DNA from 3 places in the Paenibacillus sp. FSL E2-0151 genome. Region 1 is predicted to be linked to each of the others. Evidence: riboswitches for the same ligand, from Rfam matches in the RefSeq annotation. Region 1 holds a riboswitch; each other region holds the start of a gene.
What was found. Region 1 has a riboswitch for cyclic di-AMP ahead of MHI55_RS07510 (hypothetical protein). Riboswitches for the same ligand answer to the same signal wherever they lie in the genome.

Region 1 (6,671 bases):
CTCAACGGAGTTCCAGTGTTCCTCTTCGTCCTTGATTTGTTTGCAGACGGCGCAAATAGGCAGCAGTCCGCGCAATGTGCGTACTTCAGACAATGCTTTCTTCAATTGGTGTTCTGTCTTTCTCTGTTCGGTAATATCCATGTGTGCAATTAAAGCGAGATCGGTATCCAGAATTGAATTTGAGTAAGATAGAGGGGTGAGTTCTACACGAAACCACCTCTTTTCGTTGTATACAGTATACACGCAGATGTCATATGTATGATTTCGATTAAAGGGTATTCCGCGTTCTTTCAGATTCTGTGCGACAAGTGCCATGTTAGCGTTCTTGCCTCGTTTTGCCCAGGCTTCCGTCAGGTGCAGGTAGTGTCTATGACTACTGTGTATATCCGGGTTTGGTGAGCATTGACCAAGTCCCTGTTGCCAGGCACGGTTACAACTTTGGATAATCCAATTGTCATCAATGATGATGAGCTGGTGACGTATGGACTGGAACGACAGCCTCTCCAGATCGGATGTAACATGTCTCATGGATGAGACCCTCCTTTGGCAGAAATCTTATCTCAGTTCATCTGGAATATCCAAAATATCAGCGACCAGGTGCCTGAATCGGGTTGCTTTGCGTGTGCCGTGAATAAGATTGGATAAACGATAGGGTGGGATGCCATGCTGTTCACAAAAGGTCTTCTGGTCCACTTGAAGTTCGGTTAGCCGTCGTTTGATGGCCCATCCGAACGGAGTAACTGGTTTTTTCTTGTTCAAAAGGGTTCACCCCTGGTTAGAATGTAGTATTCAGCCGCTCTTTCTTCATGTAGAATATATAGAAATGCGAGCTGTATGTTTCATTATATACGTAAATTCGTCATCTAACAATTAAAAAAGACGGAAAAAAGTGTATTTTGTGATTATAAATGGCGTAAATACGTAAATAAAACAAATAAAATGAAAAAAAACACGTCGGCAAGGAGGTTGCCGCGTGTTTTTTAGTTTGTTTGAATGAAGGGGAGCGGGTATGAGGAGGAAGAGGATTAGGCCCTGTAGGCATGAAGTCCAGCTCCAAGCATATGGAAACTGGGGAAAAATGATTTCATGGACATCGAGGTTGGCTGTGCCAGTCCATCCGCAGCCGAGGCGCTGACGGTCTTCCATTCATTCTCCAGATCTATGGCCAGGCGGACCATCAGATCCTTGGTTGTATCGTTGTTCAGGGGAATGACTTTGGAGGCTTCGGTTATGCAGGCATTCATGGCTGAATGCAGGTAACCAAGGACCGCCTCCTCGACAGGGATGTCGAGGAGGTGGTTAATCCAGGCGTGAACAGTGGATAGGCAGCCAACCGAATCGTATTTGGCAAAGATCTGTTCGAGCTGGCTGAAATCAATCCAGGGGTGCAGAGCGCGTGCGAGTCTGATCAATCGTTTACCCATGGCGGCAGCTTGTTCTCTGAGATCTCCAGGGGTTCGCTGAACATGGACGAGCTTGTCGATTAGAGCTATCCGCCATGTATCCTTGTGATCTGCTGCGGTATAGATGCCTTTGATGGCCATACCTTCAAGACGAACGATGCTGGGATGCAACTGACAACGCATGAATGATTCGAGATCTTCAGCATTACGAATGGTACCCTCCCTGATATGGATATCCATGCCGAAGGAATGGGTGAACCCTCCAACTTGAATAGAGGAATCAAGCAGTTTGACATAATCGAGCAGCTTATTCCCACGGTTCACAATCATTCGCCTCCTGTGTTCGTTAAATGTCACTTAAAGTGACATTTATATTCCTTTTTGTTTGCTTTATGTTTAAAAATCCGAATTATATGATAGTTATCATCCCATAAATGTCCGCTTTTTGTCAATAGTATCCGTGAAAATTAATGGATTAAATCTGGAATTTAATACTTGTGTTATTTTATATAACTTATTGTGTTATTTATGTGGTGAAGTTCATGGAGGACTATATATAAGGAAGGACTATATATAAATGAATCAACAAGATCGGCTCTTACCGAAAAAGAGGGGATCAAATCTAATCATATGCAGTTCATGGGTAAAGATGACGAGATTATGCGATTTTTGATGAAAATGCCTAGCTGAAAAAGAAGTATTAAAAAATACTTTACTTTTAGTTCTGAACCCGGTATAATCAATTCTGTTGCCGATTATTTACGACATGCGGTCGTGGTGGAATGGCAGACACGCTATCTTGAGGGGGTAGTGGGCGTATGCCCGTGGAGGTTCGAGTCCTCTCGACCGCATCATATGAACGATTAAAAAGAAGCTTTCCATTAATGGGAAGCTTCTTTTTTTTGTCTTTTTCGAACAGTATGACATCTGGGTTGAAAAAAGGCCATCCATTACCGGAGGAATGTTGCTCTACCTTCCGGCTACGGGTGGCCTGTGTATTATTTTTGCAGCAAATTCTTGATATCTTCTTCAATCTTGTCCGGTGTTGTTTTGGGAGCATAACGTTTAATGACCTGTCCGTTCTGATCCACGAGGAATTTGGTGAAATTCCATTTGATTGCTTTGGAGCCGAGCAGGCCAGGAGCTTCTGTGCTCAGGTGTTGGAAAAGAGGGTGAGCGCTTGAGCCGTTCACATCAATTTTCTCAAACATGGGGAAGCTCACGCCATAATTCATCTGACAGAACTCGGCAATATCGTCGGAAGATCCTTTTTCCTGTGCAAACTGGTTACTTGGGAAACCAAGCACTTCAAATGGAGCATCTTGAAATTTGTCTTGCAATTCTTGCAGACCTTTGAATTGAGGGGTAAGGCCGCATGAGCTTGCCGTATTCACAATCAGGAGCACTTTGTCACGGTAGTCGGACATTTCAACTTCTTGACCGCGAAGGGTATTCACTTTGTAATCGTAGACTGTCATCTAAATCGCCTCCATTTATTTACTCTTATATCTTCTATTATATTGGTTGCAATTAAATATTGCAAAACTAATATGGTGTTAAAAGAATCAAAACAGGCAAGTTGTGCAGAATACGTGAATGAATTGCGAAGTGATTTACGCCAGAGTGAGAATTAGATAGCCTTGAAGAGATAGATAGAGTATAACTTTGTTGTAAGCGTTATTATGGATAGGAATTGGCAAAAATCTGCCGATTTGGTGATCTGGGCGGACTTTACACCGACATGGCACGGGTGTATGATTCATAGCGTAATTTCAATTTAAACTAAATTGTACTTGAAAAACGAAACAAACGATAATATCGCTCGATCTTACCTTAAGATATACGAACGATGTTTTAATCGCTGAGTTTCCATTCATTAATGAATGGGAAACGGGGGAACCAACGGAATGTGCTGTCCAGGACAGTGGGCATTCATGGGGTGAATTTTCCGGTGACAGCCGGAAATAGGGCGACTCTCGCGCCCGAATCCGTCAGCTAACCTCGTAAGCGTTAAAGGGAGAGGCAACAAGCCGTACGCTGGTTCATGGTGTTTTCGCCATGGGTTATTTAAGAAGCGTTCGGGAGGCCTTGGTCCCCCACGCTTCTTTTTTGTTGTCTTTTCACGCCAAGGGAGGAACGAATGATGGATACTGAGATGATCTTAGTGACTGCTCCAAATGAAGCAGGACGTAAATTTATCAAATTGCTGATGTACAAAAAAATGCCGTTTGCCGTTCTAACCAACAGTGCAGGGGAAGAGCGAAGACTCCGTAGAATCGGAGTAGAACATGTCATTCGCATGAATACGGCTGCAGCTCAAAAATGGTTTTTGCCGCAGGGCAGCGTAGGCAATGTGTTTATTTTCGAGAACAGCCTGAATCTGACCTGTCGTTATTTACAGATCTGCCGTTCATGGACATCGAAATCCCTGTGCGTCATTACGGAGCAGAGTCATCCTAAGGGCATCTATCGGGGCATGGGCGCAGACCGGATTGTATATTCGCTCAATGGGGAAGTTGGCTTTCTCCTCAATGGTTAATGCCATAGCTTGTGATTGCTCAGGTGTAAGGTGCCTGTTATAATTGAATGTATTAGAATCAATTTCAGAATTTACTCAAGGTATTATGAAATTGATTCATCGATAAACGGAAGTTTGAGGAGACTCATGCAGGATGGTGAGTCTTCTTTTTTATGCTTACAAGGAGGAATTGGCGTGCCGGATGTAGGTGGATTGAAATGGTTGTTTTTTGATGTTGGAGATACGCTGGTGGATGAATGGGAGCCGGTTGATGATATTATCGGACAGTTTGTCCGTGAAGCTTGTGCTTTGGGGTATCCGGTGACAATTGAGGCGGTACGCGAACTGTTCGCGAGCTGTTACCGAAAATATGAGCAATGGCCTATGAGAGTGGCGATTCGCACATTTGTTGAAGACGAGGGGCATCAAAAACAGATTCAGGACAAGCTGAAGTTTCAAAAAGATCTTGAACGTCCTTTTCCTTCAGCAGATTTTGTTCTTCAGCAGTTGTCACGGCATTATCGCATTGGCATTATTGCCAATCAGAGTCCTGGAACGGAAGAGAGACTGGAGAGTTACGGCTTGCGGAAGTATGTTGATGTTCTGGCATGTTCAGCTGAAGAAGGAGTGTCCAAGCCAGACCCTGAGTTATACGCTGTGGCCTTGAAGCAGGCAGGTTGTGAACCGGAGGAAGCCGTCATGATCGGAGATCGGATCGATAACGACATTATACCTGCTCGGAATCTGGGCATGCGTACGATTCGAATTATGCAGGGTTACGGAAGATTCCAGCCAGATCTATCGGATGACAAACGTGCGGATTGGACTGTTGAATCATTGGATCAACTCTTGCCGTTACTGATGCCAAATCAGGATTAGATTCAGATGGTTGTTTATTGGATTGCAACAATAAAGGCTGATCAACTGGGTATAAAATACCGGAGTTGATCAGCCTTTTTAGTATTTAGCCAATTAAAATGAGATTAGAACAACCGGATCGTCTGAATGATCAGATATACATTCAGCACAACGATAATCGCGGCAATGACCCATGAGATGATTTTGAGCCACAATTTGTTGGCGAATGCACCCATGCTTTTTTTATCACTTGTGAACATCACCAGGGGAATTACAGCAAAGGGCAATTGAAGCGACAGCACGACCTGGCTCAAAATGAGCAGTTCTTCTGTGCCATGTTCTCCTGCAATGGCTGTCACAATTACCGCCGGGATGATGGCGATCAGACGTGTGACCAGTCTGCGTAGCCAAGCCGGAATTCGAATGTTCAGGAAACCTTCCATAACGATCTGCCCAGCGAGTGTACCTGTAAGGGTAGAGTTCTGACCTGATGCTAACAGCGCCACACCGAACAGGATACTTGCGACCGTAGTACCCAATAGAGGTGTCAGCAGATGATAGGCATCAGCGATCTCAGCAACCTGCGTCATACCAGCACTGTGAAATACAGCGGCAGATACAATCAGGATGGCTGCATTGATGAACAGGGCCAGTGTCAGCGCAATCGTAGAATCCATGGTCGAGTACCGAATGGCTTCTTTTTTGCCCTGTGGTGTCTGTTCGATCTGACGGGTCTGCACAATGGAAGAATGCAGGTACAGATTATGCGGCATCACGGTTGCTCCGATAATACCAATGGCAATATAGAGCATAGCCGGGTTTTGCAGGATCTCAACATTTGGTACAAAACCATGGAGAACACCGCCCATATCCGGTTTTGCCAGAAACAGATCAATCCCGAAGCAGAGGGCAATTGTTGCCATCAGCACAATGACGAGAGTTTCCAAAGCGCGGAAGCCTTTGTTTTGCAGAACAAGAATCAGGAGTACATCAACTGCGGTGATGATAACGCCGTATAACATGGGGATGTTAAATAACAGTTTTAATGCGATGGCAGAACCAATGACTTCAGCCAGATCGGTAGCTGCAATGGCAAGCTCACACAGAATCCATAACATCATAACAACAGGCATGCTGAATCGTTCACGACAGGCTTGAGCCAGATCCCGTCCAGTGACGATACCGAGCTTGCCAGCCAGCGACTGAAGGACAACGGCCATCAGGTTCGATAACAGGATAACGGATAACAAGGTATACCCGAACTGCGAGCCGCCTGCGATATCTGTTGCCCAGTTCCCCGGGTCCATGTAACCTACGGCAACGAGGTATCCTGGGCCTACAAAGGCGAGGAATTTCTTCCACCATGCAGCATTCTGCGGAACTTTCATGGAACTATGTGCTTCTCCAAGGGAAGGGGCCATGCCCGCAGTAGATAATGATTCTCTTGAAGGAGCGTTGAACGGATTTTTTTTACTCATACGATAATCACCTGACTTTGAATTATTGATTTGGAGATATTGATGCGGTACAAACCGCTCATGATATATCTAAATTTTTATGTTTATTGTTACATTGTACTCCTTCAATTATTTTTGTCTAGTGCAACTTTTATGTATCAGCACAAAATTTCGGTTGTAGCTTGAATATGCCCCTTCGTATATTACCCAACCTTAGGGAAAATACAGCCATGGCATTGAAATGCATGAAAATAATAAAGTTGTAAAAGCTGATAAAGATACAAAATTGCGTTTCAAAATGAGCCAGAAGTTTAAATTGAAAGGAAGGCAGTAAAAAACTATATGGATAAGGGAGAGATTCTGAATGGAAGCTTTATATACAGCAGTAGCGACAGTTAAAGGTGGACGTACAGGTTCGGTGACTTCTTCGGATGG
Region 2 (6,671 bases), 740 kb from region 1:
CATACCATGCATAACCGCCTCTTCTTTCTTTATCAATATCACTTAATTTGTATTTAACTACCCCGTCACGACCAATAAAGATTGGTTTATCCGTTCCGATCTCATAGAAGCGTGCCCAAATTGGTGCAGCTTTGGAATCAGCGATAATTTTACTATCTCCATTAGCTCTTTCATACTTGTAACCCGTAATTTTCACTTTGTTAAACCAAGCCTCCGCTCCTTTAATGGATGCGGTAATTTTAGCGTTAGCAGGTCTGGTTTTCAGAAATTTAACAATCGTTACACTCTCTCCAGCTGTCAGTGATGGCACTTCGTAGATTCTTGCGCTCGCTGGTTTAAGAGAGCTGGAATCATGTTGTTGTCCCCATGCTGTCAGCTTACCACCTGAAACGACCTGTGTATTCAGAATCGCCTCCACACCTTTGGCAACTGAATTTTTACTGCGGTTAGCAAGTGTGCTGTCGATAAATGAGAAATCACCTTTGCGTGCTGCTACTTCATCCAGCATGATCATTACATTAATCATGGCATCATCATTGTAAGTGATGTGCTTGTGGTATCCGGAGCTTTGGTAAACTTGTGGCCACCCGCCGTTTGAATACTGCATGTTGATCAAAAAGTTAATTCCTTTGATTGCAGCTGTGGAGTAACGCGGATCATTCGTCTTTTTAAATTCCTTCGCCAATCTTCTAATTTCTGAGTATGTAGCCTTGTTGTCTATCGTGGACTTTGCCCACTCTCCACTTGTCTGTTTATAATCTTTTCTCCAACCTCCATCCGGCAGCTGGTTCTTCAAAATATCAGAAATACTCGCTGTAGTACCCGACGCATCTGCAGCAGATACCGTCCCTACAGGGAGAACTGCCATTCCAACTACTGAGAACACCATCGTACATGCCAGGACAAAAGTAATTATTTTCTTCGCTTTCAAATGTAACACTCTCCTATGTTCGTTTTTATAAATCTTCCACTTCTACTTTACCTATGATATACGACCCAAACCTCCTTTATTTGTATTTATCGCATAATAAAATCAATTTTCATCCAATATGTGGATTGGATAATCAGATAATATGCAAAAAATCGATTTTTGTCAATATATGCAACTTAATGAATATAATCTCTCTAATTCTACATAACGGGATAGTTCTTTTAACTCATGACAAACCTATTTATTTATCCAAATTCGTCTTAAACGAACCAATAATGACGTTTTTGTCATGAATGATACCCAAACTTGATCCCTTCTTTCATATAAAAACCTTAATTCCGCTAACATTGAGGTATTACGAAGGGTTTTAAATGGGTTTGACAATTACGCATTTATGCAATATAGTTTCAAATAGTTACAAAAACTTAATTATTCATTGCCGAGTTTCATGTTTGAAAACGGGGGAACCAATTTGGGTGAATTATTCTTATACATAGGAAATATAGGGAACCTTCTACCGAACCCTTAGCTAACTCCGTAGGCATCGAAGGGAGAACATTGATTTTGAAAAAACTGATTATCTCCATTTTTGGAGCAGCTGTATTATTTACATCCGGGGCAACAAGCACAGAGGCAAGCAGTATCAACTCCGTAGTGAACAACATGACAGGTATTCCTTACAAATGGGGTGGCACAACTGTAGCCGGCTTCGACTGTTCTGGTTTTATGAGATATCTTTTCAACAAATACAGCATTGAATTACCACGTACTTCGCAGCAGCAAGCCAAAGCAGGTACTCCCGTATCCAAGAGCAATGTTCGGACAGGTGATCTGGTGTTCTTTAATACAACAGGCAAAGGCATTTCACATACAGGTGTATATATCGGCGGCGGACAATTCGCTCATGCCTCCAGCAGTAAAGGTGTAAGCATCACGAAGTTATCGAATCCATACTTCAATGATCGTTATGTAACAGCACGTCGGGTAACTGGACAGTTTATGTATGATAAAATGTTAGGTAAAATGTGATTCACATACAAAAAGGCATCGGTTATTAACCGGATGCCTTTTTTGCACTTAAAAATGTATGTTGCATTGCTTACTAATGCAGCGCCTTCTGCACTCGCATCGCACCCTGAGACAGGGCATGTCCTCCACCAACAGCTCCAGCCACGGCTACGGTCTCCATAATCTCCTGATCTGTTGCGCCCTTAGCACGGGCTTCTTCTACATGGTAGAAGGTACATACCTCATTGTTGGCGAATAATCCAATGCCAAGCGCAATTAGCTGTTTTGTCTTCGCATCAATCACACCAGGTTGGAAACATTCTCCGGTAAACTCATGATACGACTTCACCACACCTGGCAGCACATCGCTTAATGCTCCAATCTGATCCTTGTAGGCATGAACTTTATCATTCATCAATGTCATGGCTTGTAGCACACCCTCTCGGCTATAGTTACAGATCTTCCTCACTGTACCTATCTTCTCTCCCGAGTGAGCCAATTATGCCAAGAAATCATGGTAATTCCAAACATTTAAAGCTCATGGCCCTGCCATAATTATCAGCTGTTACTCACTAAGTGGACTCTGGCGCGGCTCGCTGAACAGCTGATAGCTGTAACCTCGGTCCAGCTTAACGACACGTCGATTCTGACGACGGATAAGTACCTGCTCGCCATCCCAGGCAACCACAATCCCTTTCACGTCGTTCGATTCCAGCTCGTCCCGTACGACTCTAACTTTCTCACCTGACAGACGCAGGGCGTCCAATTCTGTATCACTAATCATCTTCATGGCTCCTATAATTCAAATTTATTTACAAAAAGAGACCTAAATGAAAAGTCATTTAGGTCTCACGTGACTGTATTGGACTGTCATGTCATTCGAAATTATGTCCCGACTGAAAGTTACCGCTGCGCGTGCTCTTTGCTGTCGTTCTTCTCGAACCAAAAATCAAGCACTTTGGCGGACATCACACGTTCTTCAAGGTACTCCACTTGATGCGGTGTAAATTGTTCTTTCCAAGAGAAGGACAACTCTTCGCACAAGCCTACAATCGTCAGTAATTCTGACCAGGCAACATAGCGTTTGTACCAGAAAAATTGAGGATGTTCAATCATATAGGGATAAAGGTCATCGAATTCCGTATGTTTACAATCCAGGGCACGTTCAAAATGAACTTTCGATTCCGCCAGCTTATCATTAAAAAATTGTTCTGTTGCCGGTTGGTTCCCCATGGTGTTGCCTCCTCTCCCTAACATAACCCCATTATAAATGAAATCGGCGGTCATGCAAAGGCATAGTTCAAAAAATAGGCCCTATTCCTTTAAAATGTCACATTTCGTTATCGTCAAATTGTACCGTACCATCATTCAGGGAACGAATGCGTACCAAGGCTTCCACCGGAATACCCTGTTCACGAATCGTGCGTGCCCCCGCCTGAAAACTTTTCTCGACCACAACGCCGAATCCGACGAGTTCCGCACCGGAACGCTCGATAATTTTGATGACGCCACGAGCGGCATCTCCATTGGCAATAATATCATCAATGAACAAAATGCGGTCATTCTCATGAATGAACTCGCGGGATACCATAATGTCAGTTACAATTCCTTTGGTAAAGGACGGTACACGTTCACAGTAAGCATCAGGATCAGCCAGAAGTGTTTTTTTGCGACGGGCGAATACAAGTGGCACCCCCAGTTCATAGGCTGCGGCAAACGCAACCGGAATCCCTGAGGATTCTACCGTGATTACCCGAGTTACTCCACTTTCACGAAAACGGGCAGCGAACTCACGTCCCATCTCCATCGTTAATGCAGGATCAATTTGGTGGTTCAACAGACCATCCAGCTTTAATACTTGATCCGAGATAACCACACCTTCTTGTAAAATTCGTTGTTTCAATAATTCCATGATTTGACCTCCCAAGCCTATCCTATGAGGTAAAAGTATCATATATCTATCTATAAGTTCAAGCGAAATTGCCTTGACGCTGTCCTTGGGACGCATTTCAAGCCAAAGCTCATTATCGATTGTCATGACTTTCGTGGGTCAAGCATACCTTGTACCATGGTACCCGCATGTCCAAACTATACAGGGGCCTGAGAGGGGAAACACATGAAACAGGCATTTCGGGTGCTGCAGATCGCATTTACATACATTGGAACGGTTGTTGGAGCCGGCTTCGCTACAGGGCAGGAAATTTTGCAGTTTTTTACCCAGTATGGCAAATGGGCCACCATCACCATAGGCTTATCCACCATGCTCTTTGTCTGGTTAGGTACCAAAATGATGCTGATCGCTCACGATACCGGGTCCCGCTCTTATGAGGATCTGAACAAACATTTATTCGGCCATAAGGCGGGCAAATGGATCACCTGGGTGACCCTTCTCATTCTCATTGGCGTGAACAGTGTCATGCTTGCCGGAGCAGGCTCCGTTTTTGTCGAACATCTGGGTTTGCATTATCAGACAGGTCTGATCGTCACACTTGTAGGGACATATCTGCTTCTCGGTCGGGGCATTCAAGCCATCCTACAAATGAATAGCATCGTTGTGCCCATGATGCTCCTGTTATCTCTGCTCATGATCACAAGTACCATCCATCATCCAGGTGCTTCCCGATTCATCACACTGACGACAGACTCAAACCCTATTCAAGTGTGGCTGTCTCCACTGTTGTATACTTCATTCAATCTGGTGTTGGCTCAAGCTGTTCTTGTGCCTGTAGGTAACCAGATTCGTAGCCGGAATGTGCTGAAGTGGGGTGGAGTATTGGGTGGAATTGGCGTTGGTTTCATGCTGATGGCAGCTCATTTTGCCATGTCAGCTCAGATGCCCGGCATCATCCAATTCGAAATCCCGATGGGCAGCATTGCCTTTCAACTTGGATGGGCAGTGCAATCTGTATATGTATCCCTTATTTTCATGGAAATATTCACTACCTTTGTAGCCGATATCTATGGAATGACCTTGCAACTGAGACAACATATACGTGTCCATCCCCGTTTCATTACATTAAGCATTATGCTATTGTGTTACTCACTCAGCCAGTTTGGATTCAGTTCCCTGCTGTCCATCCTTTACCCCATCTTTGGAACAATGGCATTAATCTGGGCTGCCAAATTGGTACTGAACCGCTGGGGCACCTTTCGTAAACGCAACAATATATAAATCTCACGGTCCATGTATTTCATGAATATGAGCATCCGTTTGCCTTCTAACCACAATTCACCGCGGGTACTCTTTCCTTAAACATGACAAAAGGCCGCTGTTTATCACAGCGGCTCGCACTTTTTGCTCTACGTTTTAGGCTTGGCTAGGAAACTGTAGATACATCTTTTTCAGCTCATTGACTGATCTGCCGAGCGAGTAATGTGTCTTGGCTTTTTCACACGCTGAACGGGCAAGTTCATAACGATAAGCCGGGTCCAGCATCACCTTTTCAAGCGCTTCAGCCAATGCAGAAGGATCTTCTGCCGGTACAAGCAACCCATTGCTACCGTTCTCGATCTGTTCCGGTATACCACCTACATCCGTACCCACAAGGGCAAGACAACTCAGCGCCGCTTCAGCGAAGACGGAACCAAATGCTTCTGCCCGTGAAGGAAGTACAAAAATATCAAAGAATGGCATGAATTCCTCAGGGTGCAGCGTGTAACCATAGAAAATGGTCTCATTATAGATCCCCAATCGTTGCGCCAATTCTTCCAGATCAGGACGAATCGGTCCATCTCCAATAATATGTAACACATAATCATGACCTCGACCCTTCAGTTCCGCACAAGCTTTGAAAAGAATATCCAACCCTTTTGCCGGAACAAGCCGACATACCGTGACCAGCTGTGGTATCGCATTATCATGAGGGATCGGCTTAAAGCGCTTCTCATCAAATCCATTGGGAATCACACCGATGACATCAGGTTCCTTCACGTAGGGAGCCAGATAACGGCGGAACGAATCCGACACCGTCAAAAGGCGCTCTGCCTGGTGTTCCAGCTCACCATATATCGCAAGCAGGAATCGATGCTCCGGTCCATCCGTTTCAATGCGTCCATTAAGGATTAATTCTCGTTCATAACTGGAGTGTATCGTCTGAATGAGGGGTGTATCTCGGAAAACCGTTCTCATCGCAAGTCCTGCAATTGGGTGGTGGGCATGGATCAGATCATAGGGCTTCTGAATACGCAGTTTGGTCCACCAAAGATAATCACGATAAGTTTGAATATATTTTTGGACAACAGGACTATCCTGATATTCCGTCCAGTCAAACGTTTCGAACTGAACTTCCTCTCTGCCCTTGTTGCGAATTCGCTTTGGCAACGAGAACAGATCCATTTCCCACCTCGGGGTTGTAAATCTCTCTTGCATATACGGAATCATAGAGGATACACCTCCGGGCTGCTCCGGAGGAAAGAAAAGCGCCTGCAGCAATTTCACCGTTAGTTTCCCCCTTTCTAACTTACGTACTAATCTACTATCCATTATGACATAGGGAAGCCGGAACATCTATATTACGATAACTCGTATATACAACATATTCATGAAACGTTCCCCTCAGAAGCAAAAGCTCTAATTCAGCAGCCCATCGCTTGCGGTTGTCGTCAACATATTCATAGGATAGTCAGAATTCTCAGCTCAGTGGCTCCACGGGCTTCTCATATGTACTGTAACCATCGGTCTCTCCCAAAAAAGTATACCCGTTCCGCGCGTAAAAGGCGTTCAACGTAGCAT
Region 3 (6,671 bases), 2.3 Mb from region 1:
TCCTTATATTTCGTGAACAGTGAATCAACATACATCAGGACAAACAGCAAAACCGAACCAGATCCGGTCCAGACCAGCATCGCCAAAATGTTCAAATCCATTTACACAGCCCCCACATATCAACATGAACCGCATTTAAAAGCGAAGGAGAAATACTCTTCTCCTCCGCTGGTTAACCTTGCTGACAACCAAGGTATTAGTTCTTATTATCGTACTGTTTCATCAATGCTGCGAGTTCGTCTTCAACAGCCTGATCTTTACCCAACTTCTCGAACTCTTCATCCAAAGATTTTCCTTTGGAAGACATTTCGTTGCTTGCTTCTGCCTGTGCTTCCATCTGCATCATCTTCTCTTCCATACGCTTCATACCAGCACTTGCGGTATCAGAGCCAAACCCATTCAACGCTTTGTTGATTTCCGTTTGGGCTTTTGCTGCATTGTAACGCGCTACCAGTGTTTCGCGTTTGTTCTTCATTTGAGTCAGTTGCTTACGCATCTCGTCGAGCTTGCCACGCAGGTTATCTGCAGAAGCCTTGTTTTGGTCATAGCTGGTTTTGTACTCAGCCATCTTCTCTTCAGCAACCTTTTTCTCTTCCAGAGCACGTCGAGCCAAATCTAGATTCTGAGCACGTGCCGCCGTATGCGCCTGCTCTTCACGTTTCTTCACAAGAGCTTCCTGCTCTTCGAACAACTGCTTGAATTTCTTCTCAATGGCGATCTGTTGAGCTACTGCTTTCTCCGCATCTTCCAGATCCTCTTGCATGTCACGGATATATTGGTCCGTCATCTTGATTGGATCTTCCGCCTTGTCAATAATGGCGTTGATGTTAGACATGGTTAGATCACGCAAACGTTTGAAAATGGACATTATGTTATTCCTCCTAGTCGATATTACATCGTATATAAACATACATACGTAACAATCTACAACTCGTTTCAATTTTAGCAAATAAAATCAAAACATTCGATGGCTCTTATGTCAGGAAGATCGTTTATCTTTGTTCAGATGATCCTCCATCAACCTCTCTGCAGTCTGCACGATTTCGTCGATCTGCATCCGCGTGATGGAATCAAAATGGATACCCATGATCACCGTAACGGTTACTTTCAGTTGCAAGGCTGCCTTTCGGGCAAGCCGCTCACACAGCTCTTGTTCTTTATGCCCGGGAATATGTACCGTCGTCCCGCTTACGCGCTCATGATCCACATAGAACGTGGCTACGGCGCCAATATGCGCCTTTCCTCCGGTAACGAGAAAAACCTTATCTTCTCCTGCTTCAATCACCTGTAAACGTATGGATTTCAAATCAGATGTACTCATACCCATCCACCTATCCTTTTCTATATGTTATATATGGAGGAATTATGGCTGTCATGAGCTAAATCCACAATGAAACTTCTCACACTGCGCATATTTTATGGAGCCCCCGGGTATACCAAGGAGAACGTCATTTTGAAAAAGGAGGCCGATATTATGCGCGTACGCCTCATTATGCTGATGGTTATCGTTATTTTTCTCGGGGGATCTCATGCTCCAGTTTCATCGCGGGATGTTTCAAGCCCGCCAGGTGAATCCGTATCAGGTTCGGATTCTGCGGAAGAAGAACAACTGACATTGGGACAATTACGTCAAAAATATGCCGATACGTTCAAAACCAATGGTCCTTCAACCAAGAAGGTTGCACTGACTTTTGATGATGTACCTGATCCACGGTTTACTCCACAAGTGCTGGATGTATTGAAGAAATACAATGTCAGAGCTACATTCTTCATCGTGGGTAGTCGTGCTGAGAAACATCCGGATCTAGTGAAACGCATCGTTAAGGAAGGGCATATGGTTGGTAATCACAGCTACAATCATCCTGAATTCAGTAAGCTGTCGATGAATGCCTTTCGCAAACAAATTTTACATACCGGGGATATTATTCAACGTTTGGCGGGATATACGCCCAAGATGATTCGGCCACCTTATGGAGACATTAATGAAGAACAGCTGAGATGGGCTGCCAAACAACATTATAGCATTGTGAACTGGAACGTAGACTCCCTGGACTGGAAAGGCCTTTCAAAGGAACAGGTGAAAGATAACATCCTCTCTGCCGTGAAACCTGGCTCCATCGTTCTGCAACATGCTGGAGGCGGTGTAGGGTCAAACCTGAACGGCACGATTGAGGCTTTGCCTGAAATTATTGAGGAACTACGTAATCGGGGATATGAACTGGTCACCTTGGACGAAATGCTGGGATTGCCCAAGGCCAAAGATTAGGATGACCGTGATAACAAATAATGAGAATATTAAAAGGGTGCTGTTCAATCGCGAATTAGCGACTGGCAGACACCCTGTTTGAATTCATTTTAAATGTTATTTTCTCTCTACTTCAGAATGTACAGCTCGATATCCTGAAAACCAAATGAGCTTACAGACTGTTTGCTACCCGGGATAAAGATATCAATCCGGTGACCCTTGATTGCACCGCCCACATCCCGCGCTGTGGCTACAAAAGCCTGTTTTGGCAATCCTGGATGGCTGTGACCAGTTACCAGTACTTTGGTTCCAAGTGGAATTACACTTGGATCAACTGCAATCGTACCCAGTTCAAGGTCATTTCCGAAATAATCGACTGCACCCCAGCCTCCATTTTCAGACGGATCTGCAGAGTATGCCGTTGCTTTTACGTTCACAGCTTTGCTGTAATCGAATGTTTTACCCCAGGCTTGAACAACTTTATTATCTGCGTTGACGTCCAAGCTTGCTGTAGTAACAGTCTTCGCTTGGGTCTTGCTCTCCGTTGCCGCAGCGTCTGCTACATTGTTTGCCTTACCGGGAATCGTAATTTTCAAACCACCATAAATGTTGTAAGCCGAAATGTCGTTGTTTGCTTTAATTAACGTGTTGAGTGCTACTCCATATTGTTTTGATAAGGTGTAGAAGGTATCCCCTTCTTTGGCCACATGAACTGAATCGGCGTGAGCCGGAACGGCTTGAATGAGCATTGCTGTTGTCATTAATGCTACTGCTGTTTTGGCTATACGTTTCTTGTTAATCATGGTCTTCCTCCCTCATTGTGCCTGCGAAGTTAGTTGTCGGATTCGGATGAGGAGCCCACCCTATAGGTTCTTCGTTACATTTGAAACGTTATGTACCCAATTCACCCCAAGCAGTGTGCTGTAGATCTTCCCCCTGCACAATCTGCATCGTTACATCCCCCGCACTCCCTGTCCGGAAGTTTCGGCAGAGTTCAATATATCACAATTTTGTAACCTGAACTTGTAGTAATTCTTACCAAATGGTTTTTAGCATGTAAGCATTTGTAAGAATACTGGTTAATTCAGAAAGTTTGGTTGACCCGATTCCTTTACATTTGGTAACAGAATAGTTACTTTTCCGAATCCATACGTCATTATTATCCATAAAAAATAGCGTTACCGACTCGAAGTCAGTAACGCTATTTGATCACATCGTTTAGAGTACTTTCGCAAGAAAATCACGTGTACGTGAATTTTTGGGTGCTCCAAACACCTCATCAGGTGTTCCCTCTTCCACAATAACCCCGCCATCCATGAACAAGATGCGGTCTCCCACTTCACGTGCGAAACCCATCTCATGGGTTACGATGACCATCGTCATTCCGCCTTCTGCAAGACGTTTCATGACATCCAGCACTTCGCCGACCATCTCAGGATCCAGTGCCGACGTAGGCTCGTCAAACAGCATCACATGCGGCTGCATGGCCAATGCTCTAGCAATGGCGATCCGCTGCTTCTGTCCACCAGACAGCTGATTCGGGAATGTATCTTTTTTATCGTACAAGCCCACGGTGTTAAGCAGATCAGCAGCAATTTTTTCCGCTTCCTGAGTGGATTGTTTCTTCACTTTAATTGGAGCAATCGTAATGTTTTGCTCTACCGTTTTGTGTGGGAACAGGTTGAAGTGCTGGAACACCATGCCCATTTTCTCACGAGTTGCGTTAATGTTATGCTTGGGGTCCGTGATTGACACGCCTTCAAAATCAATCTCTCCTGAGGTAGGCTGTTCCAGCAGATTCAGACAACGCAAGAACGTACTTTTACCTGAACCAGAAGGACCGATGACCACGACAACCTCACCTTTGCCAATCGTCACGTTTATGCCCTTAAGCACATCGTTATTTCCATAAGATTTGTGTAATTGTCTAACGTCTATCACTTGCACTCAACTTCCTTTCCAGTCGTCCCAGCAGCTTGGACAAAATGAACGTCATTACAAAGTAGATGGCTGCTGCAATCAAAAATGGACTCAAGCCTTGGTACGTAATGTTCTTGACTACACTTGCCTGATACATAATGTCCACCATACCGATAACGGAGATAATGGAGGATTCTTTGATGATAGTTATGAATTCATTACCGATCGCTGGTAATACAGCTTTGAAGGCTTGTGGCAATATGATATAACGCATCGCGGCGCCTCTTCCCATACCTAATGAACGCGCTGCCTCCAACTGACCACGATCCACACCTTGGATACCTGCACGGAAAATCTCCGCCAGATAGGCACCACTATTGATTGAAAGTGTAATGATACCTGCCTGAAGTGCAGTGAAGTTAATGCCAAAGCTCAGGGAAAAACCATAGTAAATAATCATCAACTGTACCAACATCGGTGTGCCACGGATCACTTCAACGTAAGCCGTACCGATCCAGCGCAAGATTGCAGCGTCATGCAAACGGAACAAACAGATGATCAATCCAATAATTACCCCGAAGATAACCCCAAGTGCAGACAACAGAAGTGTGTATCCTACACCTGTAGCATAGAAACTTTTGTACTCCCAGAATACTTGGAAAATATTTTGTGATTTGTTCGCTTTATCCGCCATCAAGAGGCTGGCGTCCGTCACCATCTGATTGATTTTATCTTCGCTTTTCAGTCGCTCCAGTGTTCCATTTACTGCAGCTAGCAGCTCGGTATTACCTTTACGAATCCCGATTGCCGCTTCTGCTTGCTCTTCGTCCGGAACAGCAGCAGCAAGTCCAATGATATCGTCCAGATAACCTACAGCAACGGTATCTTCAACGATTGCCGCGTCAATGCGTTTTGTTTGCAGTTGAAGCACGATATCCGAGATTTTATCCAGCGCAGTAAGCTTCGCTCCTGGAATACTCTGTCCGATCGTTTCCTGAATGGAGCCTTTCTGAACGCCAATCTTCGCATTTTCAAGTTCTGCCATGGTTGGATATTTGTCTTTATCCACATTGCGAACCATAATCACTTGTTTTGACTTATAATAGGTGTCGGAAAAATCGATACTTTTCTTCCGCTCATCCGTCGGCGTCATACCTGAAATCACCAGATCAACACGCCCGCTCTGCAATGAAGGCAGAAGACCGTCGAAGCCCATATCCTCAATCACAAGCTCAGCGCCAAGATCTTTGGCAATCTCTTTGGCGATCTCAATATCGAAGCCGACGATTTCATCTTTGCCATTAATCACTTTATGGAATTCATATGGTGCAAAATCGGCACTTGTACCGAGCACCAGCTTTTTACTGCTTGAATTATCTGTAGTTCCACTAGCAAGTGCCACAGGAACGGCAGTCGTCAGCAGAATAACAAAGGTCAACAGCATCATGGTGTAACGACTTATTAATTTCAACCTTTTTCTCTCCCCTTACAATACTTTGTATGCTTCTCATGTTGATGACTGAGTCATTATAAAGTACAATGCATGATTATGCAATGCATTTTGACAATACAAATCTTGACTTGTTTCTGAAAAAAATAAAGCAAACATGATATAATCAATGAATTATTTTCATTTTTGCATAAGGAGTTTACTAATGACAGCTAACAAATCACAAATTCTAACGGTTATTGATCAATATGCTTCCCGTTTTAAAACCATTTCATCATATATCGGTGCCAACCCCGAACTGGGAAATGAAGAGTATCTCGCTTCTGCCCGTTTGAAAGAAGAACTGCTCTTCCACGGTTTCACTGTAGAGGCTCCAATCCTTGGTCTGGAGACAGCCTTTATCGGAACCTATTCAGCCGCCAAACCAGGCCCTACCATTGCTTTATTGTGCGAATATGACGCCTTGCCGGAGATCGGTCACGCTTGTGGTCACCATCTGATCTGTATGATGAGTCTTGGGGCCGCTGTTGGGCTAAAATCTATTCTGGATGAAGTAGGTGGAACCATTAAAGTGTTTGGTACCCCCGCTGAAGAGACACGTGGTGCCAAAGTTCCGATGGCTGAAGCAGGTTTGTTCGATGACTGTGATGTCGCTCTCATGGCGCATCCATATTATGCCTACGAAAAGTCAGGCAGCTCACTGGCTATTGATGCAGTGCAATTTGAATTCCATGGCCGATCTTCACATGCCGCTGCAAGTCCGCACGAAGGTATTAATGCACTTGATGCTGTCATTCAAACGTTCAACGGAATCAATGCATTTCGGCAACAAGTTAAAAGCAGCGTTCGGATTCATGGTGTGATCAACAACGGAGGTCAGGCAGCAAACATCATTCCTGACTATGCTTCTGCGCAATTTTATGTACGGGCAGCAACTCGCAAAGAACTGAATATCCTCACAGAACGTGTGATTCAGATCGCTGAAGGTTCTGCTCTCCAGACAGGATGCAAGCTGGTGACATCCAACTATGAAACGTCCTATGACGAGATGGTTAC

Region 2: linked by a shared signal. The riboswitch ahead of MHI55_RS11210 (C40 family peptidase) and the one ahead of MHI55_RS07510 (hypothetical protein) in region 1 are both predicted to bind cyclic di-AMP.
Region 3: linked by a shared signal. The riboswitch ahead of MHI55_RS18115 (3D domain-containing protein) and the one ahead of MHI55_RS07510 (hypothetical protein) in region 1 are both predicted to bind cyclic di-AMP.

The regions. Positions count from the first base shown of each region.
Region 1 is NZ_CP150308.1:1,668,928-1,675,598, forward strand. Features, by position in the region: gene MHI55_RS07485 (hypothetical protein) at 1-528, opposite strand, end outside; gene MHI55_RS07490 (hypothetical protein) at 556-759, opposite strand; gene MHI55_RS07495 (urease accessory UreF family protein) at 1,026-1,727, opposite strand; tRNA gene MHI55_RS07500 (tRNA-Leu) at 2,172-2,254, shown strand; gene MHI55_RS07505 (glutathione peroxidase) at 2,402-2,881, opposite strand; cyclic di-AMP (ydaO/yuaA leader) riboswitch at 3,253-3,428, shown strand; gene MHI55_RS07510 (hypothetical protein) at 3,544-3,942, shown strand; gene MHI55_RS07515 (HAD family hydrolase) at 4,117-4,800, shown strand; gene MHI55_RS07520 (Nramp family divalent metal transporter) at 4,905-6,200, opposite strand; gene MHI55_RS07525 (organic hydroperoxide resistance protein) at 6,601-6,671, shown strand, end outside.
Region 2 is NZ_CP150308.1:2,404,953-2,411,623, reverse strand. Features, by position in the region: gene pelA (pectate lyase) at 1-940, opposite strand, end outside; cyclic di-AMP (ydaO/yuaA leader) riboswitch at 1,359-1,490, shown strand; gene MHI55_RS11210 (C40 family peptidase) at 1,496-1,960, shown strand; gene MHI55_RS11205 (carboxymuconolactone decarboxylase family protein) at 2,034-2,363, opposite strand; gene MHI55_RS11200 (hypothetical protein) at 2,505-2,723, opposite strand; gene MHI55_RS11195 (hypothetical protein) at 2,843-3,172, opposite strand; gene MHI55_RS11190 (xanthine phosphoribosyltransferase) at 3,270-3,851, opposite strand; gene MHI55_RS11185 (hypothetical protein) at 4,056-5,111, shown strand; gene MHI55_RS11180 (glycosyltransferase family 4 protein) at 5,247-6,377, opposite strand; gene MHI55_RS11175 (GNAT family N-acetyltransferase) at 6,571-6,671, opposite strand, start outside.
Region 3 is NZ_CP150308.1:4,008,665-4,015,335, forward strand. Features, by position in the region: gene MHI55_RS18095 (DUF350 domain-containing protein) at 1-101, opposite strand, end outside; gene MHI55_RS18100 (PspA/IM30 family protein) at 197-868, opposite strand; gene MHI55_RS18105 (hypothetical protein) at 980-1,321, opposite strand; gene MHI55_RS18110 (polysaccharide deacetylase family protein) at 1,475-2,266, shown strand; gene MHI55_RS18115 (3D domain-containing protein) at 2,374-3,048, opposite strand; cyclic di-AMP (ydaO/yuaA leader) riboswitch at 3,051-3,245, opposite strand; gene MHI55_RS18120 (amino acid ABC transporter ATP-binding protein) at 3,464-4,186, opposite strand; gene MHI55_RS18125 (ABC transporter permease subunit) at 4,173-5,636, opposite strand; gene MHI55_RS18130 (M20 family metallopeptidase) at 5,821-6,671, shown strand, end outside.